Regions from separate parts of the Neobacillus sp. S1227 genome, predicted to be linked through region 1. Evidence: predicted binding sites of a transcription regulator. Region 1 holds the regulator's gene; each other region holds the start of a gene.
The links. Region 1 encodes LexA, which represses DNA repair genes until DNA is damaged. Its sites were predicted from a motif close to CGAACATATGTTCG; they were not measured.

Region 2: the regulator LexA is predicted to act here: its motif matches at 6,224-6,237, upstream of uvrB (excinuclease ABC subunit UvrB).
Region 3: the regulator LexA is predicted to act here: its motif matches at 7,094-7,107, upstream of ACZ5AE_RS21055 (Y-family DNA polymerase).

The regions. Positions count from the first base shown of each region.
Region 1 covers NZ_AP038276.1:2,010,765-2,021,267, forward strand. Annotated here, with positions in the region: gene hflX (GTPase HflX) at 1-898, shown strand, start outside; gene ACZ5AE_RS10255 (methionine gamma-lyase family protein) at 913-2,184, shown strand; gene ACZ5AE_RS10260 (MerR family transcriptional regulator) at 2,544-2,918, shown strand; gene glnA (type I glutamate--ammonia ligase) at 2,946-4,280, shown strand; gene lexA (transcriptional repressor LexA) at 4,524-5,147, opposite strand; gene yneA (cell division suppressor protein YneA) at 5,307-5,630, shown strand; gene ACZ5AE_RS10280 (YneB family resolvase-like protein) at 5,643-6,290, shown strand; gene ACZ5AE_RS10285 (DUF896 domain-containing protein) at 6,372-6,602, shown strand; gene tkt (transketolase) at 6,780-8,786, shown strand; gene sirA (sporulation inhibitor of replication protein SirA) at 8,987-9,427, shown strand; gene ACZ5AE_RS10300 (YneF family protein) at 9,507-9,719, shown strand; gene ACZ5AE_RS10305 (DUF898 family protein) at 10,298-10,503, opposite strand, start outside.
Region 2 covers NZ_AP038276.1:4,930,805-4,941,307, reverse strand. Annotated here, with positions in the region: gene ACZ5AE_RS24885 (4Fe-4S binding protein) at 1-424, shown strand, start outside; gene ACZ5AE_RS24880 (TVP38/TMEM64 family protein) at 633-1,202, shown strand; gene ACZ5AE_RS24875 (immune inhibitor A domain-containing protein) at 1,222-3,600, opposite strand; gene ACZ5AE_RS24870 (YhdT family protein) at 4,010-4,276, shown strand; gene panF (sodium/pantothenate symporter) at 4,273-5,718, shown strand; gene ACZ5AE_RS24860 (CsbA family protein) at 5,819-6,064, shown strand; gene uvrB (excinuclease ABC subunit UvrB) at 6,362-8,341, shown strand; gene uvrA (excinuclease ABC subunit UvrA) at 8,380-10,503, shown strand, end outside.
Region 3 covers NZ_AP038276.1:4,191,159-4,201,661, reverse strand. Annotated here, with positions in the region: gene zwf (glucose-6-phosphate dehydrogenase) at 1-149, opposite strand, end outside; gene rnz (ribonuclease Z) at 319-1,260, shown strand; gene namA (NADPH dehydrogenase NamA) at 1,349-2,368, opposite strand; gene ACZ5AE_RS21080 (glycosyltransferase family 2 protein) at 2,444-3,592, opposite strand; gene proC (pyrroline-5-carboxylate reductase) at 3,655-4,494, opposite strand; gene ACZ5AE_RS21070 (MBL fold metallo-hydrolase) at 4,990-5,952, shown strand; gene ACZ5AE_RS21065 (SDR family NAD(P)-dependent oxidoreductase) at 5,988-6,782, shown strand; gene ACZ5AE_RS21060 (YqzH family protein) at 6,822-7,013, opposite strand; gene ACZ5AE_RS21055 (Y-family DNA polymerase) at 7,172-8,431, shown strand; gene ACZ5AE_RS21050 (YolD-like family protein) at 8,494-8,829, shown strand; gene ACZ5AE_RS21045 (CDGSH iron-sulfur domain-containing protein) at 8,872-9,078, opposite strand; partial or broken gene ACZ5AE_RS21040 (iron-sulfur cluster biosynthesis family protein) at 9,354-9,560, shown strand; gene ACZ5AE_RS21035 (alpha/beta hydrolase) at 9,582-10,502, opposite strand.

The sequences.
Region 1 (10,503 bases):
AGGTAAACTTCAGGTTGAGCTTGCTCAGTTACAATATATTCTGCCGCGTTTGGCCGGACAGGGTACAGCGTTGTCACGTCTTGGCGGCGGAATCGGTACAAGAGGCCCGGGGGAAACAAAACTAGAATCAGATCGCCGGCACATCCGCCGCCGGATTGACGACATTAAAGGCCAACTTTCGGTGGTCGTTCAGCATCGCGAGCGTTACCGTGAACGCAGGAAGAAAAATAAAGCCTTTCAGGTTGCCATTGTCGGTTACACGAATGCCGGGAAATCAACACTTTTTAACCGGCTATCTGAGGCAGATTCATATGAAGAAAACCAGTTGTTCGCCACCCTGGACCCAATGACGCGGAAGCTTATTTTACCAAGCGGCTTCTTGTCATTAATTACTGACACCGTCGGGTTCATTCAGGACTTGCCGACAGCGCTGATTGCTGCCTTCCGCTCAACTCTTGAAGAGGTAAAGGAAGCAGACCTGCTGCTTCATGTCGTCGATATGTCGAACCCGGATTATTTTCAGCATGAAAAAACGGTGAATAAACTTCTTGAAGACTTGGATGTCAAAGATATCCCGCAATTAACCGTTTATAATAAACGGGATCTTCAGCATCCCGATTTCGTACCGACCGCAGACACGCCGACTGTTTTCATCAGCGCTTTTAATGAGGAAGACCGACATGCGTTAAAGGTGAAAATCGAGCAGCTTGTTATGGGCATGATGGAACCATATGAAGTAATGGTGCCTTCAACAGAAGGAAAGCTCTTGTCGCAATTAAAAAATAGGACGATTCTTAGGGAACTTGCCTTTGATGATGAAACTCAAGAATACCGCTGCAAAGGGTATTCCCTAAAGGAACATCAAATAACAGGCCAATTACAGAAATTCAATGAATAAAGGGAGTTAACAGCATGTTTCAACACTTAAAAAATGGGGAAAAGCTTCAGCCGATAGTAAAAGAAGTCGAAAAACAAATTGCTGAAGTTCATAAGGCTATAGAGGAGCGCATTGAAACCAATCAGTTCCGAGTTTTGCAAAGTTTTCAAAAGCACCGGGTAAGTGATTCTCACTTTATTCCTTCTACTGGATATGGTTACGACGATATCGGCCGCGATACATTGGAATTAGTGTATGCAGATGTTTTCGGCGGTGAGGCTGGCCTTGTTCGTCCGCAGATTATATCGGGCACGCATGCCATCTCGATTGCGTTGTTTGGTGTGCTTCGCCCCGGTGATGAGCTCTTGTACATTACCGGAAAACCTTATGATACCCTTGAGGAAATCGTGGGGATTCGCGGGAATGGAGTAGGTTCCTTAAAGGAATTTGGGATTTCCTATGACAGTGTTTCATTGACCGCTGAAGGCGGGATTGACTGGGAAGGAATTGCTCGAAAAATTAATCCTAATACGAGAATGATTGGTATTCAGCGTTCTAAAGGCTACGCGGTCCGGCCATCGTTTACGATCGCTGAAATTGGCGAAATGATTAGTTTTGTTAAAGAAATTAAGCAGGATGTCGTCGTGTTTGTAGATAACTGCTACGGGGAATTTGTTGAGGAAGTAGAGCCAGCACATGTCGGTGCTGATTTAATGGCGGGGTCGCTGATCAAGAACCCGGGCGGCGGCCTTGCTAAAACGGGAGGCTATATCGTTGGGAAAAAACAATGGGTGGAAGCCTGTTCTTATCGGATGACATCCCCGGGAATCGGTGCTGAGGCGGGGGCATCTCTTTATAGTTTGCAGGAAATGTATCAGGGCTTTTTCCTGGCTCCGCATGTGGTCGGGCAGGCTCTGAAAGGTGCTGTTTTTACCGCTGCCATGCTGGAGAGACTGGGGATGAATTCTTCTCCGCGTTGGGATGTGCAGCGGACGGATTTAATTCAATCTGTTCAGTTTGATGACAGGGATAAAATGGTCGCCTTCTGCCAGGCTATCCAGTTCGCCTCACCGGTTAATTCTTATGTGACTCCGCATCCAAGCTACATGCCTGGTTATGAGGATGATGTCATAATGGCAGCAGGTACATTTATTCAAGGTGCCAGCATTGAACTGACGGCAGACGGCCCGATCCGCCCGCCATATGTCGCTTATGTGCAAGGAGGATTAACCTACGCACACGTAAAAATGGCTGTATGTTTGGCTTTGGACCATTTGGTTGAGAAAGGGCTATTGGATTTGAAATAGGGGAAAAAATGTATATAGGACTTATATCAGCCCGAACAATTGGAGGAATGGTTGTTCCGGTAGCATATGGGACTTATATGAGCCCAAAAACGTTTGAAAACTCACTGTTTAGGTAGGATAGCAGTATCTTAGGAGGCTTAAAAACTAGGGAAATCCGATTGGGTTCGGCCGGTATCAGTGAATCATAATTCTTCTTCCCATGGTTTACTGGTAAAAAAGCTGATTATAGGAAACTATTAAAAACCATGTGAGATAATCTTACATATCATTGACATATTTCCTAACACCAAATATAATATAATTATAAATTAGCAAAAGGGAGGAGAAAATTGGTGAGTGGAAAAGAAATTCGCCGATCAATGCCATTGTTTCCCATCGGTACAGTGATGCAGCTGACCGAACTTACCGCCAGGCAAATTCGCTACTATGAAGAACACCAATTGATATCTCCGGCACGTACGGAGGGAAACAGGCGACTTTACAGCCTAAATGACATTGACAAGCTGTTGGGAATAAAAGACTTAATTGACCAGGGAATAAATATGGCTGGTATTAAGCAGTTATTATTGGTCAAAGAACAGCAAGAGTCGCTGCTTGAGCAGCAAGCGAAAAGTGCGAAGCGCGAGGTTACCGATGATGAGCTGAGGAAACTTCTTCGCAATGAACTGATGCATTCAAACAGATTGAATCGTTCGTCATTGAGACAAGGAGATCTTTCACGCTTTTTTCATTAATTTTTAATAAAATTGGAGGAATTACTAATGCCGAAGTACACAAGAGAAGATATTCAACGCTTGGCTAAAGAAGAAAACGTTAAATTTATCCGCCTTCAGTTTACTGACATTCTTGGAACCATCAAAAACGTGGAAATTCCAATCAGCCAGTTAGAAAAGGCGCTTGATAACAAAATGATGTTTGATGGCTCCTCTATTGAAGGATTCGTTCGTATTGAAGAATCTGATATGTACCTATATCCAGATTTAAACACTTGGGTAGTATTCCCTTGGACTGCTGAAAAAGGAAAAGTTGCTCGCCTGATCTGTGATATTTACAATTCAGATGGAACACCGTTCTCTGGTGACCCGCGCAGCAACTTAAAGCGTGTATTAAATGAAATGAAAGAGCTTGGCTTCACTGATTTCAATCTTGGACCTGAGCCTGAATTTTTCTTATTTAAATTAGACCAAAAAGGCGAGCCAACATTAGAATTGAACGACCAAGGCGGATACTTTGACTTAGCTCCAACAGACCTTGGCGAAAACTGCCGCCGTGATATCGTACTTGAGCTTGAAGAAATGGGCTTTGAAATCGAAGCTTCCCACCACGAAGTGGCTCCAGGACAGCACGAAATCGACTTTAAATATGCAGATGCTCTTACAGCTTGTGACCAAATCCAAACATTCAAGTTGGTTGTAAAAACAATCGCTCGTAAGCACGGCTTACACGCAACCTTCATGCCAAAGCCATTGTTTGGTGTGAACGGTTCTGGTATGCACTGTAACGTTTCTTTATTCAAAAATGGCGAGAATGCATTCTTTGAGCCAACTGGTGATCTGCAAATGAGCGACACTGCCCGACAATTTATTGCTGGTGTTTTAAAGCATGCACCATATTTCACAGCAGTTACTAACCCAACCGTCAACTCTTATAAGCGTTTGGTTCCTGGTTACGAGGCACCTTGCTATGTTGCATGGTCTGCACAAAACCGTTCACCGCTTATCCGTATTCCTGCTTCACGCGGCTTGAGCACACGTATTGAGGTTCGCAGCGTGGACCCTGCAGCTAACCCATACCTTGCTATGGCTGTTATCCTAAAAGCTGGTCTTGATGGAGTGAGAAATCAACTAACCCCTCCAGCACCAGTTGACCGTAACATCTATGTGATGACGAAGGAAGAAAGAATCGAAGAAGGCATCATCGATCTTCCTGCAACATTAGCAGCAGCACTAGAGATGTTGAAATCAGACGAAGTTATTGTCTCCGGCTTAGGCGAGCACATCTTCGAACACTTTGTCGAAGCGAAAGAGATTGAATGGGATATGTTCCGGACCGTCGTACACCCTTGGGAACGCGAACAATATATGAGCATGTATTAAAATGATGAAGAACCCCTGACGCTACGCGTTAGGGGTTCTTGCTATTTTTTCGTTCGAGAATCAATATAGTTTATCCAATCCGTTCAAAAGATAAGGACCACGGTTAAATGCCCCTTCCCTTGAGTCACCGATACCGACTTTAGAGCAGATGAAAAAAATTAACCATATAGGATTTTAGAAAAGTAATCCAATTCAATAAAAAAGCCCAATCAAATTAAAGATTGGACTCCAGAAATCTATCAACTAATGAATCTGTCGATAAACCCCAATTACTTTCCCCAAAATGGTAACATTGTTTAAAATGATTGGATCCATCGTAGAGTTTTCCGGCTGCAGGCGGATGTAGTCTTTCTCCTTGAAGAATCTCTTACAGGTAGCCTCGTCTTCTTCGGTCATTGCAACAACGATATCTCCGTTGTTAGCAGATGGCTGCTGCTTTACAATAACGTAATCTCCGTCAAGAATCCCTGCTTCAATCATACTTTCTCCCATGATTTCAAGCATAAAGACATTCTCGCTGGAAGGAGCAAGCCTTTCAGGGAGAGGAAAATATTCCTCAACATTTTCAATGGCCGTAATCGGCAGTCCGGCAGTAACTTTACCGACAACTGGGACATTTACAACATGGTTTCGAGGGATATGAGCAGCTTCATCCGCTTCCAGGATTTCGATAGCCCTTGGTTTTGTTGGATCTCGTCTAATTAAACCTTTGCTTTCTAATCTGGCTAAATGCCCATGTACAGTAGAACTCGATGCCAGTCCGACTGCTTCGCCAATTTCCCGAACAGATGGCGGATAACCCTTTGTTTTCACTTCTCCTTTTATGAAATCCAGGATATCCTGCTGCCGCTTTGATACTTTTACCATGATAAATTACACCTCGCCTGGTTAATGTTGTCTTTATTATAACATGTTCGCATAATTTATACAAACATAAGTTCGAATAAAGCTTGACAACAAACAAATGTTCGGATTATAATCAAATCAAATAAAACGAACATACATTCTAATAAGGGGTGTTTTATAATGAGAAAAATATGGAACCAATACTCATACGCTATTATTCTTCTATTATTAAGCTGTTCATTAGCATTTGTATTAGCATTTCAACAAAGCCCGGCAAAGCAGGATAAATATATAAAAGTAACTGTAGCAGACGGTGACACACTATGGGAAATTTCCCAAAAGTATGCAGGCGAGCATTCGTTATCAAACAAGGATTTCGTCAACTGGGTGAAAAAACATAATCAGGATGTTGGGGAAGAAATCTTTCCAGGTGAAGAAATTTTAATTCCAGTAAGTAAGGAAGCTCCCGCAGAAAGGGAGTTAGCAAGTGCATTAGAGAAATAGGAAGGAGCTAAAATGAACGCAATCATCTACTGTCGAGTAAGCACGGAAAAGGAAACTCAGGAAACATCATTAAGACGCCAGGAAGACGAGCTTGTCCAGCTCGCAAACCGATACCAATTTCATATCGTTTCAATTATAAAAGAGCAGGCGAGTGGATATGATTTCGAGAGAGATGGTATCCTGCAGCTTCTAGAGCTCATTAAAGATAAGCAAGTTGAGGCAGTTCTGATCCAGGATGAAACAAGGCTGGGCAGGGGGAATGCCAAGATTGCCATTCTGCATTGCATTTTAAAAGAAGGAATTAAATTATACAGCATTTCGCATAATGGCGAATTACAGCTTTCCGAATCGGATTCAATGGTGTTAAAGATCGTCAGCATGGTGGAAGAGTACCAGCGCAAGCTCCATAATGTAAAAATAAAACGCGGCATGAAGCGGGCTGTTGAACAAGGCTACAAGCCTGAAAAAAATTTAAAAAATCTTGGCGAACATTCGGGCCGGGATAAAATTGAAGTTCCTGTTCAGGAAATTGTAAGGCTGAGAAAAAATGGTCTGACTTTTTCGGAAATTGCAGCAACATTAAGAGGCTTTGGCTATAATATTTCGAAAGCCACTGTACATAGAAGATACCAGGAATTCATTGAAGAACAGGAGGGATAAACCTTCATCCTTGCCAGGTTGATTGTTTTTTAGTACAATCTTTTCTTAATGTTAGCAGTTTTTTTGAAAGGAATGTCTTGAATGCTATCCAAGGAAAAAATGGCCAGAATCAATGAATTGGCAAGGAAAAAGAAAGCGGCAGGTTTAACGGAAAAGGAAGCAAAAGAGCAGTCATCACTTAGAAGTGAATATTTAGCTGCTTTTCGCTCGCAAATGCTGGATACTCTGACAAATACAAAAATAATAGATCCACTTGGAAATGACGTAACACCTGAAAAAATAAAAAGCAGAAAGAAAAATAATCTTCATTGATGCATCTGGGAATACAAGTTATTTGTATTCCTTTTTACATATACAACGCTTACATGTGTCAAAATATATATAAAAGTGAATTTTGCTTTAAATTCTGTAGTAATTTGTTGAATAAAAATCCACAGCACTATAATATTAAAGTTGTTTGTATTTTCCGAAGAAGGAAGGTTGTAAAAGATGTTTAACACAATTGATGATTTATCTGTCACCACGATTCGTACGCTTTCAATTGATGCTATCGAGAAAGCAAACTCTGGACACCCTGGAATGCCGATGGGTGCTGCTCCAATGACCTATACATTATGGACAAGATTTATGAACCACAACCCAAAAAATCCACATTGGTTTAACCGTGACCGCTTCGTATTGTCTGCAGGACATGGATCTGCTTTGCTTTACAGCATGCTTCATTTATCCGGCTATAATCTATCCATGGATGATTTAAAGCAATTCCGTCAATGGGGAAGCAAAACTCCAGGACATCCTGAATATGGCCATACCGAGGGAGTAGAAGCAACAACTGGTCCGCTTGGTCAAGGTATTGCAATGGCCGTGGGAATGGCTATGGCAGAACGACATGTTGCTAGCGTTTATAACAGAGACAAATATGAACTTGTGAATCACTTTACATACAGCATTTGTGGAGACGGCGACTTAATGGAAGGCGTATCTGCTGAGGCTGCCTCACTTGCCGGCCACTTAAAGTTAGGCCGTTTGGTCGTATTGTATGATTCAAATGATATTTCCTTAGATGGAGATTTGAATAAATCTTTCTCTGAAAGTGTGAAGGAGCGCTTCCAATCTTACGGATGGCAGTATCTTCGTGTCGAAGACGGTAACAACTTCGAAGAAATTGCTAAAGCACTTGAAGAAGCAAGAAATGATTTAGACAGACCTACCATGATTGAAGTAAGAACAGTAATCGGTTATGGTTCACCTAACCGTGCCGGTACATCAGGTGTTCACGGCTCACCACTTGGTGCTAATGAACTTAAGCTTACTAAAGAAGCTTATAAGTGGACTTTCGAGGAAGATTTCCATGTTCCACAAGAAGTTTACGACAACTTCCAAAAGCTAATCGTTGAAAATGGTGAGAAAAAAGAAAAAGAGTGGAACGACATGTTTGCTCAATATAAAAATGAATATCCTGAGTTAGCACGCCAGCTTGAACAAGCATTGAATGATGAACTTCCTGAAGGCTGGGATAAGGATGTACCTGTATACAGCGAAGGTAAGGGGCTTGCAACACGTGCTTCTTCAGGTGAGGCGCTAAATGGCATTGCCAAGAACCTGCAGATTTTAATTGGTGGTTCTGCTGACCTTGCTGGTTCTAACAAAACAATGCTTAAAGGGACAACAGACTTTATGCCAGGCGCATATGAAGGCCGCAACATCTGGTTCGGTGTTCGTGAATTTGCAATGGGTGCTGCAATGAATGGTATTGCTCTGCATGGCGGGGTTAAAGTTTTTGGAGGAACATTCTTTGTATTCTCTGATTATCTTCGTCCGGCAATTCGCCTTGCTGCATTAATGGGTCTGCCTGTCACTTATGTATTTACACATGACAGTATCGCAGTTGGGGAAGATGGACCAACACACGAACCAATCGAACAGCTTGCGGCCTTACGCGCAATGCCAGGTCTATCTCTAATCCGTCCCGCTGATGCCAATGAAACAGCAGCAGCATGGAAGCTTGCAGTTGAATCAACAAACAAGCCGACAGCTTTAGTGTTAACTCGTCAGGACTTACCAACACTAAAAGGTACAGATAAAAACGCATATGATGGAGTTTCTAAAGGAGCATATGTTGTTTCTCCAGCAGGTAAAGATACTCCAGATGCCCTATTGCTAGCATCTGGATCCGAAGTAAGCCTTGCTGTGGAAGCACAGAAAGCACTTGCTGGTGAAGGAATCCAGGTTTCAGTAGTCAGCATGCCATCATGGGATCGCTTTGAACAGCAATCTCAAGAATACAAAGACTCTGTCCTGCCAAAGAGCGTGAAAAAGCGTCTTGCTCTGGAAGTTGGAGCATCCTTGGGCTGGCACAAATATGCTGGTGATGAAGGTGACGTATTAGCCATCGATCATTTTGGGGCATCTGCACCAGGTGAAAAAATCATGGAAGAGTTCGGATTTAGTGTGCCAAACGTTGTTGCTCGTGTGAAAGCACTTTTACAAAAATAATCAAATTCGAGGGAGAGCGGAAATTTCGCTCTCTCTTTTTATGGTGGAAATCCATCAGCATCTATTGAAATAAATAACTGATATCGCACTCAAATTGCAAATCGACAAAATTAGTGAAAGTTTTTGCCGTGATAAGACAAATGTTTCCTGAGCGATTTTTTATAATAGATAAAAGGATTGTCAGCGGAGGAGAGGTTGGAATGAGGAAATATCAGCTTTATTTAATAGAAGATGAATTTGCCACCCATTACTTCGGACGAGAGCGGTTGTTTTTTCAACTATTCCAAGAACATCAGCACGCACAGGGCGAGCTTCAATTTATAACAAAAAAACAAATTGCCTATATATCAAAGAAAATAGAAGTATTAAAAATCCACCAGTTGATTCAAAGACAGCTTGGAAAAATAAAGGGCTATAAAGCGGACCATGGTGCATATACGATCGATCTTAGTGGAAAAATAAGCAGGGCAAAATTGGAAGTCTACCAGGATTTAATCTCTCTGGAGGCACATGGAAGCTATGAAGCGGAGACAGCGTTTTTTGAAGTGCTGAGAAAGTGTGAATCCTCCTTTTTGGCGATTGACCTAGAACATGAACGGTTTGGTTGGTTGAAGCCGATTAAAGAAAGAAAATATGTCTAATTAAAAACGAATATTGTCTAATTTCGTTTTATTTAGTACACTGTTGTATGGTAGACAACATGAAGGAGGAAATTATTATATGATGTACGTTCTAGTTGGTATACTGGCACTTGTCGCTGGTGTAGCACTAGGATTTTTCATTGCTCGCCGTTATATGATGAGCTATCTAAAGAAAAATCCGCCAATTAATGAGCAAATGCTAAAAACCATGATGATGCAAATGGGTATGAAGCCTTCACAAAAGAAGATCAACCAAATGATGCAAGCCATGAATAAGCAAACTGGCAAGTAACACGTTGATATATCAAGGTTTGTCAGATGGTTGAGAGTAATTTTTAAGAATAGGATAAGTAAACTACTTAATCCTTCAACATAAATTCTTATAAAATTGCTTAATCCTTCAATATTTCAACACAAAACCACTTTTCTATTGGAAACTTAACCAATGGAGGGTGGTTTTTTTGTACTAGTATAAAAGGAAGGGTCAAATGACACGCCCAGATCAATATAAAAAGGTACTGGATAGAGTTTCAGCTTATTGATAGCGTTCAATTCTAAGGTGTGAAAATAGTACGCCAGATGACGAAATACAGACGGCTGAGAGGATTAAGTTCATTATTAATAAGGAATTAGCTTATAAAAATACAAAAGACTCCCGGGTTTTGGGAGTCTAATGCATGTAGTAACTATCAGTAATGGGGATCACCGTTGTATTAAATTATATTCGAAACCCGAAATACTAGATAGTGTAAATATTACTAATATTCTAAAAGTGATTAGAGAAATGGACTAGTAGAAAATCTAGGGAAAATTAACTAACCTCCCGAAGCATTTGACGGTTTTTAGATTCTTGGCAAAAAATCCCCTAACTTATCGAGAGGGGGTAATTACTTCTTCATCCTCAAACACGGTATGTTTTACTTTCCACTTCTCCATAGCTATAAACAACCAAAAGCTATAAATTCCTAGAGTAATAATACACAATACCCACCATTTTATCCAATTCCCAAATAAACCAATTGCGGAACCAGTAAATTTTAATCTTCTTCCATTGATGACAGTATGTCTTGTTTTCC
Region 2 (10,503 bases), 2.9 Mb from region 1:
GATGGCCATTCCGATTCTATTATTATTGGGAACGGCAAAAATTGCTTCATTCTTTGGCATGGAAGGTACTGTGAAAAAGAACTTTACCCGTTTTGGCTATGCGATTATTCCTCTGGATCTTGCCGGCCACTTTGGCCACAACCTGTTCCACATCTTTACTGAAGGAAAAGCGATCTGGTTTAACTCAATTGGTTTATTTGGAGTAGAGTCGGATCCTGCAAGCCTAAGCCTTGCATCGACACCGACGGTTCAAATGATTCAGTATGCAATTATCTTGATAGGATGGGCAGGCACCACTTATGTTGTGTACAGAATGGGTAAGAAATCAAGCTTTAAAGCAGTGCTGCCATATTATGTACTTATGGTCGCACTAGCAATCGTTAATATTTATCTATTCTCATTGCCTATGATGCATAGAGTCTAATAGCAGGGAAAAGAGGAGCCAAAATGGTTCCTCTTTTTGGCGTCTATGTAATAAATTTTTAGATTCGCAGATATATTCGAAAATCCGTTTGATTTTACCCCTTACGAACCGCCATAATCATGGTATATGAAGACAAAATTATTGTTATAACTTTGAAATTCATAAAAACTATCGTTTTTCTATAAAAAGTAAGTCGTTAGGAGCGGGTATGGAAGCGCAAATAGTAGAATGGTTTGAAAATAGCGGTTTATATGCGGTTTTACTGAGCATTATATTAAATTCGATCATAAGTATCTTAGGGATTGTTCCAAGCGTCTTTTTAACAGCTGCTAACATCAGTTTCTTTGGATTTAGGCCGGGGCTCTTAATAGCCATACTTGGTGAAGCCATTGGTGCGATTATTAGTTTTTATTTATATAGAAAAGGTATTAATAAGGTAAAAAACAAGTTTACATTCAAAAGTAAATATTTAGATAGATTGCAGAACACCCATGGTTCAGAAGCATTTTTCCTTATTATCGCACTTAGGATTTTTCCGTTCATCCCCTCAGGAGTGGTGACGCTCGTAAGCGCTGGCAGCGAGGTGGGAATCCTGAGTTTTTCGATTGCCAGTACGCTTGGAAAAATTCCTGCCCTATACATAGAGGCTTACTCTGTCCAGCAGGTTCTAAACTGGAGTGTACAAGGAAAAATTATTTTGGCGTTATGTTCAATTATTATGGTTGTTTTTTTAATAAAAAGGTCTCGTAATAAAACAAGGGTCCTTCCAAGAAAGTGAAGGAACCCTTGTTATTTTCCTATTTAAAGATTAATACCTTACCAACTGTGCCGTCAGCACTTTGACCAATTACACGGAATTTCAATCCGTAATTTGGTACATTACGGCCGGCATCAACGAGGCCAGGATTGCTGTAGTTGGCGCTGTCATCGAACAGCGGATTTCGCTGTGTGAAGTTGTCTGTCATCGTCGCGTTCACACCGGCAATTTTAGAATAATCCAGGAACATTTTCTCAGTCTTGTTAAGACCGAATGCAGCATCATGCAATTGGTAACGAGACGATCCAACTGCCTTATCGCTCCAGTAATTCGTGTGCTGATCAGCATCCACCACGCCTAGGAAGCCGTCACCAGGATGGATGCCTGTCCAGTTGTTATCCTGGGATTCGTCGACATACCAGACAACCAAACCAGGGTCAAAGCTCATTAAGCTTGCACCGCGGCGAATGTGGGCCAGTCCGGCATCAACACCATTATGGGAGCGCCACTCCAATAGATAATAGTGTTTAGAAGTAAATTTGCCATCATGTTTCGCGAATCCGTCTAAAGTAAATTGCAGGTCACCCTCAGCACCATCAGCAAATACTTCCTGGCCGTCAGCAGTCACTTTCACGTTGTCGACGAAGAAGCCGTCTAAATTAGTTGCCCAGTCAGTCATTGAACGGAATTGCAGTTTAATTTCCTGTCCAGCATATTCGCTCAAATCAATTGTTTCATGCACCCATCCATTACTAGATCCGGTATAGCCTGGCAGGTTTTCTTTAATTGCCGGATAGCCGTTAGGGTCAAGGGTTGTGCTAGTTCGATCAGATGATAGGGACTCCCATGTATTTCCACCATCGGTTGATACCTGAACCATCGCGTAATCCCAATCTTTTTCAATATTGTACCAGGCATCGAAATCCAGGGTAGCGCTCGTAGTGCCCGATAAATCAACTGAAGTTACCATCTTATGGTCAACTTCATCACCTTTGCCGCCATAATATTCATAATTTCCTTCTTTTGGCGTGTTTAAGGCAGTTACCTTATTAGGTAAATCAATTCTAACAGCATCATTATTGGTACCTTTTGTGACACCTTCGTCAAGAAGAACCGTAGTACCTTCTTTTGTGATGGAATCGGCTGTAAGTGTAGTTCCGGTTAACCAGTTACCACCGTGCAAGTTCTGCAGCATTTCTTTAGCGAACGGACTAAAGCCAGTAGGTTCGGTGCCCGGAATGTCTCCTGCCCAGCTGCCGCTTGACATGATAGACCAGAACTCAATTGCTTCGCCTGCACCACTATATACTGTGTCATACTCATCAGGAAGACCTAAGTCATGGCCGAATTCGTGAGCGAATACTCCGGCAGCGCCGTCTTCAGGCTCGATGGTGTAGTCGTAAGCACCAAGAAGGCCGCCAAAACGATCGCTATTAGATTTTCCGCCAGGAACCGCAACTAGGTTTCCAAGATTGGACCGGTGAGACCAAATGGCATCGCCGCCTAAAGAACCGCCGCCGGCCTCTTCACCGACACCGGCATGAAGGACCATTAAATGGTCGATAATTCCGTCCGGCTCGTTATAGACGCCATCACCATCATAATCATCGCGGTCCCATACATCATACTCGCTTAAGTCAACGTTTGGATCGGCACCAGCTTTTGTCAGTGCTTCATAAATTAGTTCTCGTGGCCGAGCGTCGCTGCCGTCCGGTGTAGGATAGTTGCCTCCGTAATACGCTGCAGGATGATCTGCTGTATACCAGCCGGCAACAGTTCCATCCACTGTATAACTGCCCCCTGATTGCTGCTCATAATACTGTTTCATAGAAACAAGCTTTTCTCCATTAGGCCCTTCATAGCCTTCTTTTCCAAAAATCATATCTTGGAAATGTTCATGGGTATAGTCTTCATACCACATATCCGTTTCATCTTTTGTGATGGAGCTTTTCTTGTAATCTGGAAAATCAATGGCTAGAACTAGCACTTTGTCTTGGCGAAGATCTCCGTTATAGCCTTCTTTTTGGACAGGGTCTACAGTATTTTTCTTAGCCTGTCCAAGTTTATTACCATTTCCATTTTTGAGACCATTTGATTTTGGCTGCTCTTTTTCCTTTAGGGTGCCAAGTCCGGCAGGCAGCTGGTCTTTTGTCTTGAGAGCTTTTCCTTTTGCTTTTAAATATTTTTGTAATGCCTTTTCTGCTTCAGCGGGGCTTGCATTTTTGGCAATTTTCCCTTGCTGTTTCAGCATTTCTATTAATCTCTCATCATTAGCAATTCCCAGGTCAACCGTTGCCCCCTGTGCCGATACTATTGCTGCCGGCCCTGCTGCTTTTCCGGCAGGCGCTGCCGCCATGTTCAGCATTCCCAACCCTAAAGATAGAGCCAGTGCAGTAGAAAATAGTTTTCTTCTTTTCATAAAGACCCTCCTAGATAATAATTGTAAGCGCTTTCAATGATTAAATCTATTAAAATACTAAGCTAAGTACCATTCCCCCTTTTAGGGTTACCATAAAAACTTAGTGTCCCTAAGTAATAGAATCTATTTTAATAATAAAATTGTTACGGATAATTGTAAATATTTAAAATATTATATAGGAAAAACAGTGAAAATTTCCCATAAATCGAATGCATGCACCATTATATGATGGGTTTTTTCCAGAAAAAGGAGGATTTTTATCCTATTTTTTCAAGCGAATAGGTTTGGTAAAATATCAATAATTCGTTAAAATAGGAAATTAGAATTATATTCCTAATCATTAGGAAGATAGCACTGGGGTTTGGCCATCCCTGGGAAAGAAAAAAAGTAAATGAGGAGGTGGGGTTGTGTGAAGGACAAGCGGTTTAAAATTGCTCACCGGGAAGCGCTAATCGGAGTGGTCCTGGTTATCATCAATTTTGTGTGGTGGTACGGGTTTGCTTACGGTTTGGGTTCAAAAAAAGTTGAAGATTACTCATACATATTCGGCTTGCCGGCATGGTTTTTCTATAGCTGTATCGCTGGATTTGTCATAATGATCATTCTTGTCAGCTTGACCGTTAAATTTCTATTTAAAGACGTACCCTTTGAAGAGGAAGAGAGGAATGCCGAGTGAACTGGGCAGTCATTACGCCATTAATTATCTTTTTACTAATTATATTTGCTGTCGGCTTCTGGTCGAATAAGTTTGTCCTCAAATCCAAATCGTTTTTGGAGGAATATTTTTTAGGCGAACGTCAGATGGGCGGCTTCATTCTAGCGATGACAATGGTAGCCACCTATGGGAGTGCTTCAAGCTTTATCGGCGGGCCAGGTGTCGCTTACACCCAGGGCCTAGGCTGGGTGCTGCTGGCGATGGCACAGCTGGCGACCGGTTATTTCACCTTAATGGTGCTGGGAAAGAAATTTGCGATTATTTCCCGCCGGTACAAGGCCATTACCCTTATTGACTTTTTAAAAAATCGATATCATAGCAAAGCAGTTGTTCTTTTATCTGCTGCCAGTATCATCATCTTTCTATTTTCATCGATGACGGCCCAGTGGATTGGCGGGGCTAGGCTGGTGGAATCATTGACTGGACTGCCATATACGGCGGCATTATTGATTTTTGCCTTTTCCGTCCTCGTCTTTGTCATTGTTGGCGGCTTCCGGGCTGTTGCTGTAACGGATACAATTCAGGGCGTCGTGATGTTTATGGGGACTTTGATTCTTTTAATCGCCACCATTAAGGCAGGCGGGGGAATTCCGAGGATTATCGCCGATTTGTCGGCGGAAAACCCGAACTTAATCAGCCCGTTTGGTGCAGAGCGCACTTTGACTCCGGCGTATGTTTCCTCATTTTGGATTTTAGTCGGAATTGGCGTTGTCGGCCTGCCGCAGATTGCCGTTCGGGCCATGTCCTATAAAAACTCAAAGGCAATGCACAATGCCATTATCATCGGAACATTTGTGGTCGGCTTTATCATGCTTGGCATGCACCTCATCGGTGTTTTCGCAAGACCGGTACTTCCAGGTGTTAAAATCGGCGACACTGTTATGCCGTTGCTTTCCATGAAGGTACTCCCTCCATTTGTCGCGGGTATCGTGCTGGCTGCCCCAATGGCTGCCATCATGTCGACGGTGGATGCCTTGCTGATTTTAGTCAGCTCAGCGTTGGTGAAGGACGTTTATTTAAATTACATCAAACCGACCGCTAGTGACCGCAGTATTAAAAAGGTAAGTTTTAGCGTAACAGCGATTATTGGTGTCCTGGTCATTTTGCTCGCGCTGAGCCCGCCGGATTTAATTATTTGGCTCAATCTATTTTCGTTTGGCGGCTTGGAGTCCGTTTTTATTTGGCCGGTTATTTTTGGCTTATATTGGAGTAAGGGGAATAAATATGGAGCGATTACCTCAATGATTTTGGGGATGGGCTCCTACATAATCTTTGACCGATTTTATCCGAATCCCCTCGGCGTGCATACGGTGGTGCTGCCAATTCTGATTTCTCTGGCTGGATTTGTCGTGGCAAGTATGTTTACTGATTCTAAAACTAGCAGCCTTGGACTGGAAAAATAGGAAGCTTTTCAGGATGCCCCCGCTTCAGAACTATTTTTGTTGCAATTTTCTTGATGAATTTTTAAAATGAATTAACAGAATGAAGAGGTGGGGGATCCCATTGGTAGAAGTTATTCGCCATTTATCGGCGCTTTTCATGCCAGGTTTATTAGTGTTATTTTTTACAAGGGTCACATACAATCGGGTTATTGCCCTTGTCTTGACAGTGGCGCTTATCGCTGCATCTGTTTACAAAGGGTATACCAATACGTTTGTCCTGATTGTCATTGACGCCTTTTCGCTGACCGCCGGCTTCTGGCTCGCCGCGAAAATGAAGCCCAAAACCGTTAGAAAAATTGATGGATAATAGTCTGCCGTAATTGGCGGGCTTTTCGTTTTTTATGGGGACCAATTGGTGAATGACTTAGTCAACTTGTCATCATAGAGGGTTTATGGGGACAAAAAATAATTAGCATGTCATTGTAAAAGCTCTTTACCGTTAAACTTGCATAAACATCTTAAAAAACGAATATTAGTTCGCATATTATTGGTTTGATTTTGGGTAAATGTGTTAAAATGTTAATATGCAATTTAGGAGGATACACTTTCTAGCCGCCTCAGGAAAGTGTGAACGGTAGTTTTTCGAAAAAGGGAGGGAAACGGCGTGAAGGACCAATTTGAGTTAGTTTCAAAGTATTCCCCACAGGGTGACCAGCCGGGGGCCATTAAACAACTAGTCGAAGGCATCCAAAACAATAAAAAGTACCAGACGCTGCTTGGTGCAACTGGTACGGGGAAGACTTTTACTATATCAAATGTGATAAAGGAAGTTAACAAACCGACTCTCGTCATCGCCCACAATAAAACATTGGCCGGACAGCTATACAGCGAGTTCAAGGAATTTTTCCCGAACAACGCAGTTGAGTATTTTGTCAGCTATTATGATTATTATCAGCCGGAAGCGTACGTACCGCAGACTGATACGTTTATCGAAAAGGATGCCAGCATCAACGATGAGATTGATAAACTGCGGCACTCAGCGACTTCTTCTTTGTTCGAACGCAAGGACGTCATTATCATCGCCAGCGTATCCTGTATTTACGGTCTCGGTTCGCCGGAGGAATACCGGGAGATGGTGGTTTCCCTCCGTACTGGCATGGAAATTGAGCGCAATCAACTGCTTCATCGTCTCGTTGATATCCAATACGAACGAAACGATATCGATTTTAAGCGCGGGACGTTCCGGGTACGTGGGGATGTGGTGGAGATTTTCCCGGTTTCCCGGGATGAACACTGTATGCGGGTTGAATTTTTCGGGGATGAAATTGACCGGATTCGCGAGGTTGACGCCCTGACCGGAGAAATTATTGGTGAACGCGACCATGTGGCAATTTTTCCGGCATCGCACTTCGTTACAAGGGAAGAGAAGATGCGAATAGCTATCGAGAATATTGAAAAAGAACTCGAAGAGCGGTTAGCTATAATGAGAGAGAACAATAAACTGCTGGAGGCACAACGTCTCGAGCAGCGCACCCGTTATGATTTAGAAATGATGCGTGAAATGGGCTTTTGCTCTGGCATCGAGAACTATTCGCGCCATCTGACCCTCAGACCGGCAGGCTCGACACCTTATACATTATTAGACTATTTTCCAGAAGATTTTCTCATAGTCATTGACGAGTCGCACGTAACTTTGCCGCAAATCAGGGGGATGTTCAATGGAGACAAGGCGCGGAAGGAAGTTCTGGTGGAACATGGTTTCCGCCTCCCATCAGCATTGGATAACCGGCCGCTCACGTTTGACGAATTTGAAAAACATATTCACAACATCGTCTTCGTTTCAGCGACACCGGGACCTTATGAGCAAGAGCATACACCAGAAATGATTGAGCAAATCATTCGCCCAACTGGATTACTAGATCCAACTATTGATGTCCGCCCAATCCAGGGACAAATCGATGACCTGATTGGCGAAATTCAGGACCGCGTGAAACGCAACGAACGTGTTCTTGTCACGACCTTAACGAAAAAAATGTCTGAAGACTTAACGGATTATCTGAAGGAAATTGGCATTAAGGTACAGTATTTACATTCCGAGATCAAAACGCTCGAACGGATTGAAATCATTCGTGAGCTGCGCCTTGGAAAATATGATGTTTTGGTTGGGATTAACCTGCTCCGGGAAGGTCTCGATATTCCGGAAGTTTCTTTGGTTACAATTCTTGATGCCGACAAGGAAGGCTTCCTCCGTTCGGAACGTTCCTTGATTCAGACTATCGGCCGGGCAGCCCGGAATGCAAACGGACATGTCATCATGTATGCGGACCGAATGACCAATTCAATGGAACTGGCCATCAGCGAGACGAAGCGCCGCCGTGCTATTCAAGAGGAGTACAATGAAAAGCATGGCATTACGCCTAAGACTATTCAGAAAGATATCCGTGATGTCATCCGCGCTACCCATGCGGCTGAAGAACAGGAAGATTACAAACCGACTGCAGCATTTGGCAAGATGACGAAGAAGGAACGAGACAAACTGATTGGCGATATGGAAAAAGAAATGAAGGCTGCCGCCAAAGCGCTTGATTTTGAGCGTGCTGCAGAGCTTCGTGATTTAATTTTGGAATTAAAGGCGGAAGGGTAACTAACCACGCTTTTATAAACGGAAGGATGACGTAATGCATGGCAATGGAAAAATTAATTGTGAAAGGTGCCAGAACCCACAATTTAAAAAATGTCGATGTCACCATTCCGAGAGATAAACTTGTTGTATTGACAGGACTTTCCGGGTCAGGAAAGTCCTCGCTCGCTTTTGATACGATTTATGCAGAAGGTCAGCGCCGCTATGTGGAATCACTATCGGCCTACGCAAGGCAGTTTCTCGGACAGATGGATAAACCCGATGTGGATACCATTGAAGGCTTGTCACCGGCAATTTCAATCGACCAAAAAACAACTAGCCGGAATCCTCGTTCGACTGTTGGAACGGTGACAGAAATCTACGATTATTTAAGATTGTTATTTGCCAGAGTCGGACATCCAACCTGTCCGATTCACCATATTGAAATCACCTCTCAAACCATTGAGCAGATGGTCGACCGTGTACTCGAATATCCTGAACGGACGAAAATGCAAATCCTCGCACCAGTGATTTCAGGGCGTAAAGGGCAGCATGTTAAGGTATTTGAAGACATTAAAAAGCAGGGCTTTGTCCGTGTCCGAGTGGACGGGGAAATGCTCGACCTGAGCGATGATATTGAACTTGATAAAAATAAAAAGCATTCGATTGAAGTGGTTGTTGACCGGATTGTCATTAAGGAAGGAATCGCCGCTCGTGTCGCCGACTCCATTGAAACTGCCTTGGGTCTTGGCGAAGGAAAGGTAATCGTCGATGTGATTGGCGAGGAAGAGCTTCTGTTCAGCGAAAACCACTCTTGCCCTCAATGCGGTTTTTCGATTGGGGAACTGGAGCCGCGGATGTTCTCATTTAACAGTCCGTTCGGAGCCTGCCCGCAATGTGACGGTTTGGGCTCAAAGCTTGAAGTTGATCTCGATTTGGTGATTCCAAATAAAGATTTGACCTTGAAGCAGCATGCGATTGCACCATGGGAACCGACAAGCTCACAATATTACCCGCAGCTGCTGGAAGCAGTCTGCAATCATTATGGTATTGATTTGGATATACCTGTAAAGGACCTTCCGGAACACCAACTTGAAAAAATTCTCTATGGCTCCGGGTCGGATAAAATTTACTTCCGCTACGAGAACGACTTCGGGCAGCTCCGCGAGGGCTATATCCAATTTGAAGGTGTCATCCGCAATGTCGAGCGCCGTTACAAGGAGACTAGCTCCGATTTTATCCGCGAGCAAATGGAAAAATACATGGGCCATCAGCCATGCCCAACTTGTAAAGGCTACCGTTTGAAGAAAGAAGCTCTGGCTGTTTTAATCAACGGCCGTCATATCTCACAAATAACCGAACTTGCCATTGATGAAGCGAAAGCCTTTTTCTCGAGCTTGCAGCTTTCCGAAAAAGAAGTGCAGATTTCCAGATTGATTTTACGAGAAATAGACGAGCGCATAGGCTTCCTGATCAATGTCGGCCTTGATTATCTGAATTTAAGCAGGCAGGCAGGAACCCTTTCAGGCGGCGAGGCCCAGCGGATTCGCTTGGCGACGCAAATCGGTTCGCGGCTGACAGGCGTGCTATATATCTTGGATGAACCGTCTATCGGGCTTCACCAGCGCGACAATGACCGGTTAATTGGAACGCTGCAAAATATGCGTGATATTGGCAACACGCTGATTGTCGTCGAGCATGATGAGGATACGATGATGGCGGCGGATTACTTGATTGATATTGGTCCGGGGGCCGGAGTGCACGGAGGTGAAGTCGTTTCCGCTGGGACGCCGGCAGAGGTGATGGCTGACCCCGATTCACTGACAGGTCAGTATTTGTCAGGGAAAAGGTTTATACCGCTGCCGCTTGAACGCCGCAAGCCGGATGGCCGCTATGTTGAAATCAAAGGAGCTGCCGAAAACAACTTAAAAAATGTCAACGTGAAGATTCCATTAGGCCAATTTATCGCCGTAACGGGCGTTTCCGGTTCCGGAAAAAGTACGCTTGTGAACGAAATCCTTCATAAGGCACTGGCTCAGAAGCTTAATCGCGCAAAAACGAAGCCAGGCCAGCACAAGAGTATTAAGGGTATAGAACATTTAGAAAAGGTCATCGATATCGACCAGTCACCAATCGGGCGGACGCCGCGCTCCAATCCAGCGACATACACCGGCGTGTTTGATGAT
Region 3 (10,503 bases), 2.2 Mb from region 1:
GGCTGCTGGGTTCTAGCAATCCCAATCACGGCAAATTTGTCTAAACGGCCACGTTCGAATAATCGATAAAGGGATGGAAACAGTTTTCGTTTGGATAAATCCCCGGTTGCTCCAAAAATCATGATTAATGATGACAGATTTTGATCCATTATGTATAAACCTCTTTCCTAGCGATAATAGCTTTTATATAATCTTAGATTTCGCTAATATCTAAAATAGCATGTATCATTTTTGGAGGAAACAAATAAGCATTGGTTTACACTTTATGATATAGTAACGATAATGAAAAGTGGTACGGAGAAGAGAGGAGTTTTTACTTTGGATGTCTTTTTCTTAGGAACAGGGGCAGGAATGCCGGCCAAGCTTCGCAATGTGACATCAATTGCCCTCAAGCTCTTGGAGGAGCGCGGCTCTGTCTGGTTGTTCGATGCGGGCGAAGCAACCCAGCACCAAATCTTACATACCTCCATCAAACCGCGGCGAATTGAAAAAATATTTGTTACCCATTTGCACGGTGATCATATTTACGGATTGCCCGGACTGTTATCGAGCCGATCTTTTCAAGGCGGAGAAACGGAGGTTACAGTTTACGGACCGAAAGGAATTCAAGACTTCCTTCAAGTAAGTCTTTCTACCAGCCAAACCTATTTAAAGTACCCGTTAAAAGTGGTCGAAATTGAGGAAGGAATTGTTTTTGAAGATGAGCAATTTTCGGTGGAAGCCCGCCTGCTAGACCATGGGATTATGTCTTTCGGATATCGGGTGGCTGAAAAAGACAGACCAGGAACCTTGCTGGCAGATAAATTGAAGGAAGCTGGCGTAAAGCCAGGACCAATTTTTAAAAAAATTAAAGATGGGGAAACCGTTATGCTTGAAGACGGGCGGTTGATTGAACCTAACCAGTTTCTCGGCCCTGCTCAAAAAGGCCGGGTTGTGACGATTCTTGGTGATACAAGATTCTGCAAAAATGCGATTTTCTTGGCTAAAGGGGCTGACCTGTTGGTTCATGAAGCAACGTTTGCAAAAGGGGAAGAGCAGCTGGCATCTGATTACTTCCATTCAACAACTCATCAGGCGGCCGAAGTGGCGAAATTAGCGGAAGCAAAGCAGCTCTGTCTGACGCATATCAGTTCGCGTTATGACCGGCATGCGTGGCGGGAATTAGTCAAAGAGGCAGCCGAAATCTTTCCAAATACGGATATTGCCGAGGATTTTAAGGAAATTAACATTCCATTAAAAGGAGAAAAGCACTTACTATAATCGGTAAGTGCTTTTTCTAGTGGTCTAGGAAATTTTAGATTAATCCATTGTGGGCAACTCGCTGCCAAGGCGCTTGTGCTTTTGTTCCTTAAATCCAGCCGCGTTCATACTGCTTTGGAGCATCGATGGGGACTCCGAGCTCTTTGGCTGCTTTTCTTGGCCAGTATGGATCACGCAGCAATTCGCGGGCTAAAAAGATCAGGTCAGCCCGTTCGTTTTGTAAAATTTCCTCGGCATGGAGCGGTGAAGTGATTAATCCGACCGCGCCTGTTTGGATGTTGGCACCATTTTTAATGGTTTCTGAATATTTTACTTGATAGCCCGGGTAAACATTAATCCGCGCTGGAACCACTGCACCAGAGCTGACATCGATTAAATCAACATCCTGCTCTTTCATCCAACGGGCGAATGCAATGTAATCTTCCGGAGTTAACCCGTCTTCATGATAATCATGGGCAGAAACACGGACAAACAGCGGACCTTCCCAAACGGTTTTAACCGCATCAATCACCTCGCGCAAGAAACGGTAGCGGTTTTCGGCGGATCCGCCATATTCGTCCGTCCGTTTATTGGAAAGCGGGGATAGGAATTCATTAATCAAATAGCCATGGGCCCCGTGAATTTCAATGACATCAAATCCGGCTTTTTTAATTCGCTCTGCACCTTTTTTAAAGGCTTCTACAGTTGATGCAATATCTTCTTTTGTCATTTCCTTCGGCGTTTTTGATGCCTCATTAAAAGCGAGGGCGGAAGGGGCCAATATTTCACCTTCTAATACCGCCTTTCTTCCGGCATGGGCAAGCTGGATGCCGATTTTGGCGTCATGTTCTTTAACAAGTCCGGCCAGCTCCTGGAAGCCCGCGATATGCTCATCGCTCCAGATTCCCAAATCCTGCGGCGAAATCCGTCCCTCCGGACTGACTGCGGTGGCCTCGACAATGATAAGGCCGGCCTGCCCGACGGCTCTAGATGTATAGTGGGTGCGATGCCAGTTTTGCAGATGACCATCTTCATTATTGCTGGAATACATGCACATCGGCGCCATGACAATCCGATTTTTAAAGGTAACCCCCTTAACGGTATAAGGAGAAAATAATTTTGCTGCCATTTGCGAACCTCCTATTTTTCAATAATAAGCCACTATTAGTATAGCAAATACTGGTTATTTCATGAAAAATACTGCTTACTCATGGTCCTTCAGCTTGTCTAATGGATAAATCGTTCCCCTCCAAACAATCCCGCCTCGTTTGAAGGTCAGCCAGCTTGCCCGAATGATGGAATAAATAAACAATAAGGCCGTAAGGGGCAAAACGAGAAACAAGGCAGGGGAGAATACCGTCATTCTTCTGATAATCATAAAGTAATGAAAGCCGCTGAGCAGTATATTTCCGAAACTGAGAAGGGCAATCGTTTTATTTTCGTGAAAAATGGTAATGAAGGGCAGGACATTAGTGGTAAAGACACCGAATACCGCGAAAAACACCATGCTGATCCGATAGTTTAATCCGGCAAATGTATTTTTTTCAAGACCAATGAACGCATCGTGAAGGCTGCCGTACCACTCTACTTCGATTAGTTGGAGAGCTGTAACAATTCTCTGCCGATAACCCTCCTTTTTTAAAAGCATCCCCAGTTGCAGGTCATCGTCGGGCCGCATCTTGATCCGTTCATGTGTGCCAAATGTTTCGTAAGCTTCCTTGCAAATAAGGTTAAAGGCGCCAATGCCTGTTCCGGTTTTCGATTTCGGATTATTCGCAAGCCACGGGCGTTTAAAATAGGAAAACCCAAATAGGAAAAAGGCGACGAAGGTTTTCAGCCAGAAGCTTTTTGCGGATAAATTCGGTGCGGCGGTTAAATGGTCAAGCTGGTGTCTTTCTGCATAATGGAGCGCCTTGGCGAATGCTTCCATTTCGTATTTGATATCAGCATCGGTGAACAACAGCCATTTCCCTTGTGCATTTTGCGCACCAGTGAATAAGGCGTGGTTTTTGCCAAGCCAGCCATCGGGGAGGTCGTGAACATGGATGACCTTTATTCTTGAATCCTGGTGTGCCAATTGCTCCATTGATTTTCCGGTTTCATCAGTGGAGCGGTCGTTCACCAGGATCCACTCGACGTTTTTATAGGTCTGGTCAAGCTGGCTTAAAATACTTGCTTCAATATGTTTCTCTTCATTCCGAGCTGCAACAACGACCGATAATAATGGCCCGTATTCAAGCGGCTCCTCCCGCTCTAACGAATCTAATTTTCTTAAGCCGATTATGGCATCTAAGAGAAAAACAAGCCAAACGAAGAGGCCTAATGAAAACAATAGAATAAGTATGTTTTCCATTTCCACAATCCTTTGTTTTGCGTCTTACTCTTAGTTTACCAAAATTTTAAAAAAGTCTCTTCCTAACGTTTCCCAACCTGCAGCTGGCTGCACAAGGCATCTCCCATTCTTTTAGATTGGGCTGCTGCTGCTTTAATACAAGAAATGAATGCTTGTTGTACGCCATTTTCCTCAAGGACGCTAATGCCCGCCTCAGTGGTTCCGCCTGGGCTTGTTACTTCCCGACGTAATTGCCCCGGTGATTTGGAAGAGTTTTTGACCATTTCCGCGGCGCCGATTAATGTTTGTACAATCAACTGCTTCGCCATTTCTTTTTCTAGGCCGATTTCGACTGCACTTTTTTCCATCGTTTCAATTAGGTAATAAATATAGGCTGGGCCGCTTCCGGACAGGCCTGTTACCGCATCAAGCTGGACTTCCTCTACAAACTCCGCCAATCCGACGGTCCCGAAAAGTTGTCGGGCTGTCTCAAGCTGTTCTTCTGAAACACGACCATTTACTGCAATCGCCGTTGCGGATTTCCCGACTGCTGCCGATGTATTTGGCATTGCCCTTGCTATCGAAAGCGGCTTCCCGGCAAGTGCCTCAATTGTATCCATTGAAACCCCTGCAAGAACAGATACAATCAGCATGTCACCACGCAAATGGTCACGAATATAATCGATCGCATTCGCCGCATCCTTCGGCTTCATCGCCAGCATGACAATGTCTGCCCCTGAAAAAAGAGCATTTAAATTGTACGTTCCAACTACACCATAACGATTCTCCAAGTCATTTAATCTTTCTTGGTTTGAGTTGTTGGTCACCCAAACATTTTTCCGTTCCATTAAACCATTTTCAAGTATTCCTGAAATAAAGGCTTCCGCCATCGACCCTGCACCGACAATCGCCATCTTCTTCATGAAAAAACTCCCCCTTTTCACTGTGAATAAAATAAAAAAGACCCTTCATCCGTAAAGGACGAAAGGTCTTTGCTTCCGTGGTACCACCTTCATTTGCCCGGCTGCTAGTTTTGGCAGTTGGGCTTACTCAACACCGTTAACGCCGGGATACGTTAGGTTTGCCTAAATGCTCATAAGGTAGGTTCGATGTTCAAGTGGGCGGTAAAGTCTTTCAGCCTCCGGACTTCACTCTCTTTCGCCGTTTTCCATCTACTGGCCTTAATCATTGCATGTCAACGAATCAAATTTTAATAGTGATTATGCAGGAAAAATGGCTTGTCTGTCAAGAGGTAAATTTACATAATCTTTTGTTTTTTTAAAAAAGTTATGTAAAAATAATGACAAGGGTAATAAAAATGGGTACACTTTATTTCATATATTAGACAATTTATAACTATATACAAATTATGTATATTAATTCTTTTTAGTTAAAAATAACGTTAGGGGTTTTATCAAATGACAGAATGGAAAGACGGGATTGTCAAAATCTCATTGCCGACTCCTTTTCCAGTAGGGGATGTCAATGTGTATTTAATTAAAGGAGAGCAGTTGACGTTAGTGGATGCGGGGCCAAAAACAAAAGAAGCATGGGACGCCCTTACCCAGCGGCTAGCTGAATTAGACTTGCAGCCTCAAGATATTGAACAGGTAATCCTTACTCATCACCACCCGGACCATTGCGGCCTTCTTGATTTTTTTCCGGAATCCATCGATGTGTACGGCCATCCGTTGAATGAGCGCTGGATTCAGCAAACGGAAACATTTTTACAGGAACAAGAGGCATTTTTCAAAGAGCTGTTTGAAGAGTTTGGGCTGCCAAATGAGTATGCTCCGTTGACATCTTTTTTCAGGGAAAGCCAAAAATACTTATGCAATCGACCGTTGACTGGGCGGCTTGTGGAAGGGATGAGACCGCTGGGCCTTTCTGAATGGCAAGTCATTGAAACACCTGGACACGCCCAGAGCCAGATTGCCCTTTATCGGGAGAAGGATGGCATTTTGATTGGCGGCGATTTAATCATCGCTCATATTTCCCCAAATCCATTGCTCGAACCGCCAGCACCAGGGGAAAAGGAGCGGCCAAAGCCGCAGCTGCAGCATAATCATTCGATGCAAAAGCTATTGTCATACCCGATTAACGTGGTCAAATCCGGGCATGGCGAAGATGTCCACGAATTAGCAGAGCTTATTGAGAAACGGCTCATCCGCCAGCACGAACGGGCGATGACTGTCAACAATTGGCTGAAGGAAGAGCAGTTGACCGTTTTTGACATCTGCAAACGGCTATTCCCGAGTGTTTATAAACGCGAATTGATGCTCACGATATCGGAAACCGTCGCCCAGCTTGACTATTTGGCATCCATCGGAGAAATTAGTAGTAACGATACTCATCCCGTTCTTTATTACGCCAACCTTTAAGGAGGACGGGATTTCCTTGATGAGGTGTTTAATTGATGAACGGACGATTAAAAGATAGAAATATTATAATAACTGGTGCTTCTGGTGGAATTGGGGCGGAAATTGCCAAGCTTTGTGCCGCCGGCGGCGCTAATCTTGTTTTGCTGGCACGAAGCCTCGATAAGCTCCAGCGGCTTGAAACAGAGCTTGAAAAAAAGTATTCCGTAAAGGTTGAAGTGTTTCAACTGGATGTTGCGGATACGGATCAAGTGGAGAAAGTATTTGAGCACATTTTTGAGAGATTAGGCCATGTCGACATTCTCGTCAATAATGCTGGATTTGGGGTTTTTCGCGAAGCCCATGAGGCATCGATTGATGAAGTAAAAGGCATGTTTGAGGTGAACGTCGTTGGTTTAATGGCGTGCACTAGTATGGTGCTGCCAAAAATGCGCGAGAGACGCTTTGGTCATATTATCAACATTGCTTCTCAAGCCGGAAAAATTGCCACTCCGAAATCGAGTGTTTATTCGGCTACCAAGCATGCGGTTCTTGGCTACACGAACGCGTTAAGGATGGAGTTAGATGACTTTAATATCCAAGTGACTTCGGTGAATCCAGGACCGATTGCCACGAACTTTTTTAACATCGCCGATGAACAGGGCACCTATGTAAAAAACGTCCAAAAATTTATGCTCCAGCCGGAATTTGTCGCTCAGAAAGTTGTTGGCAGCATGCTGACGAAAACGAGGGAAATCAACCTGCCCCGCTGGATGAATATGGGCAGCGTTGTTTATGTCCTGTTTCCACGGCTGTTTGAAAGGATTGGGAAGAGGATGTTAAATAAAAAGTAGATTTGTTTGGCCTCTATTGAATCAGAGGCTTTTTTTATTTTAGCCCGTTAAAAACTCATACACCACGTCATTTACAACCTCATATAAATCCACATCTGGATCTTCGTCCTTCGTTTGGAGAATCCAGTGTGTGAGCTCTTCCAATTCTTTATCGCCAATCGGTGTAGAATCCGCTTCGTAATACTGTTTAAAACAGTTCTTGATCATTTTCACAATCAGCTTTTTATCCATTCACATGCACCTCATCCTCATTATATCGTTTTTTGAACCTTAGCCATATTTGGTAAGCCTCAAAAAATTTCCATTGAATGCGAACGCATATTCGCTTAAGATAATAGATATAATATTAAAGAACAAATGTTCGAATTTTGAAACTGTGAGGGATAATCATGGTTGATTACAGCACGCTGCCGCACAATAAAATTTTATGTGTCGACATGAAGAGCTTTTATGCAAGTTGTTCGGCTGTCATGGAGGGGCTTGACCCGCTGGATTGTTATATTGCTATTGTCGGCGACAAAAAACGGCAGGGGAGCGTCGTGCTTGCCGCTTCCCCAAGATTGAAAAAAGAATTTGGCATCAAGACGGGCTCACGGCTGTTTGAAATTCCAAACGATCCGCGGATTCGGCTGGTCGAACCGAAAATGGCCACCTATTTACGTATTTCGACAGAAATTTCCCGCGTCTTTAACCGCTATGTGCCAAAGGAAGCCATTCACGCCTACAGCGTCGATGAAAGCTTTATTAAAGTGGACGGCGCTCTGCATTTATGGGGTGATGCCCAGACGATTGCGAAAAAAATAAAGGACGATATCGAGCGGGAATTCCAGCTCCCATGCGCGGTCGGAATCGGCCCCAATATGCTGCTGGCAAAGCTCTGCCTTGATTTAGAGGCTAAGAAACACGGGGTTGCCGAGTGGACCTATGATGATGTGCAGACAAAACTTTGGAAGGTGTCGCCGCTTCGGGAAATGTGGGGAATCGGCAGGCGGGTTGAAAAAACGCTCAACGGCATGGGCATTTTCACAGTCGGCCAGCTCGCCCGCTATGACTTAGAACAGCTGGAGAAGAAATTCGGCATCATGGGCAACCAGCTTTATCATCATGCCTGGGGAGTAGACCTTTCCGATTTGGGCGCGCCAATTATTGAAGGGCAAATCAGCTTTGGAAAAAGCCAAATCCTGCTGCGTGATTATAAAGATGAAGAAGAAATTAAGCATGTCATTTTGGAAATGTGCGAGGAGGTTGCCAAGCGAGCGAGAACACGGCGGAAAGCGGGGCGGACGGTCAGCCTTGGCGTCAGCTACAGCCAGGATGAATTCGGCGGCGGCTTTAACCGTTCCAGAACCATTGGGCAGCCGACCAATGTCACGATGGACCTTTACCGTGTCTGCCTCGAACTATTTCACGAGCATTATAACGGCAAGACGGTTAGGCAGATTTCCATTGCGCTTAGCAATATTGAGGACGACTGTGAGCTTCAGCTTGATCTGTTTGACATGAAGGCTTACAAGCGGCGTGAGCTCGGTTATGTAGTGGACTCGGTCCGCAGACGCTTTGGTCCGGGTTCACTGCTGCGCGCTGTGTCCTATACCCCAGGAGGAACTGCTAAACATCGGGCCACGCTTGTGGGCGGGCATAAGATGTAAAATAATCGGTTATCCGCAAGTAAAGTTCACTGAACAGTAATAAGAGAAAGAAGGCGGGGCAAATGATTCGGGACCGTGGCAGAATTAAATGGACGTCGATGATGCTGCCTGAGCATGTGAAAATGCTCAGGGATTGGGTGAAGGAAGATCAGTATGAACAGAAAAAAGAAATGGATGAGCAGCAGCTTGAGCTCATGAACGAAATCTTGGCAGAGGCCATCGAATTTAACCAGAACGTGACAATTACCCATTATCGGAACCGAAATTATGAAATTGTCATTGGAAAAATCCATTATTGGAACGAAATCGAGCACAGGCTGCATGTGATTGACCGCTTTCAAGAAGTGCATCGCATTCCCATCGATACTATTGCTGACGTTCGAATGACGGACATATAAAAGAGCGACTCCAACTAGAAAGCCGCTCTTTCTTCACCTTATTTATTCTTCCTTAGGCACCCGAACCTGAGATTCGAAATTTCCTTTATGCGAACCATCGCAGAAAGGTTTGTTTTTACTCATCCCGCACCGGCAAAGAGAAAAGGATGGTTTCGTCGTATACACATTCCCTTCTCCATCCAGCAATTCCACATCACCTGTAATTCTAAGTGACCCATTATCGTTAACTTTAATTGTAACCTTTGACATCAGAGAAGCACTCCTTTAAAAATATTCTTATTATCCATGAGAATAACTGGTTTAATAGGAAAATGCAACCAAATGGCGGCAAGCAAAATAAAAACAGCCCAAACCAACATATGCTACAATCATCATATGCCTAGATGAGGAGAGTGTTAAACGTGGAAATCATCATAACCGAAGAGGCTGCCAAAAAAATAAATGAGCGGGCTGCGGGGCGTGAAGGCTATTTAAAGCTTAAATACGATACGGATGGCTGCGGCTGAGCAGTCAGTGGTGTTGCCGCTCTGTGGTTCACAGGCGAATTAGACGGTACTGAAGTTGAAATTGAAACGAATGACAGGTCAGTGTATATCGAAAAACACAAAATGGTGTTCTTCGACGAACAAATGAAGATTGATTTTTCAAAAGAGAGCAATTGCTTTCAATTAAAAAGTCCGCAGCAAATCCTGAACGGACGGATGAGCCTCGTCCTAAAAGAAACAGACTGATCCATTATGGACAGTCTGTTTTTAGCTTAGGTAAGCATGGTGGACATATTTTTCCAAAAATTCATCCACGACCCGCTTATAGTCATCCGGGTTTTCGTTAAAGGATTGAGCATGGACACCTTCTTCTGCAATATATAGCATTTTTGGGCCCTTTTTTTGTTCGAATAAATCATGAGTCATCGATGGCAGAATATAATCATCCTTCTGGCTATGGATAAACAAAACCGGATGCTTGATGTTTTCGATAACGGAAATCGGTGAAACATGGCGGATGGAATACTTATCGCGCAGGCGAAGGAAAGCATCCCCAATCGGAAGCAACAGCCCTGGAAAAATTTTAAAATCCCTTTTAATGAGATGGGCAACCTGCTCTTTAAAGTCAGAAAATGGACAGTCGGCAATGTAAAAATCGGCCCCATCTCCAAGGAGTCCGGCATACAGCAGCATCGTTGCTGCCCCCATTGATTCCCCGTGAATCCCAAGTAGCAAGTCTGGTCCCTTTTCTTGTTTAAGCCAGTCGACCACTGCTTTTAAATCAAATTTTTCGTAATGTCCATAGCTAGTGGTTTTGCCGCCGGACTCACCGTGGCGGCGATGGTCGTAAATCAGAGTATTAAAACCGCGTTCGAGGAACAGGTTCATGTATTTCACAGAATTCATTTTGTTTTCGGTTACGCCGTGCGATATGATCACATAGCGGTTGGTCTGATGGGGTTCCACAAGCAAGGCTTTAATCGCATAGCCGAACGGTGAGGGGATATCCACATCCCGTTTAGGCAGGGACTCAAATTCATCGGGATTGAACCTGCCGGCCTCCTTTTCCCGCTTTAAAATGAAATCCTCATCTTTCTTCTTCATATACATTATTCGGTTGGTAAAAAACAAACCGATCGCGAGCCAAAAAAATAACAAAATAAACAGGGTTCGAAAGGCCTTTTTCAAA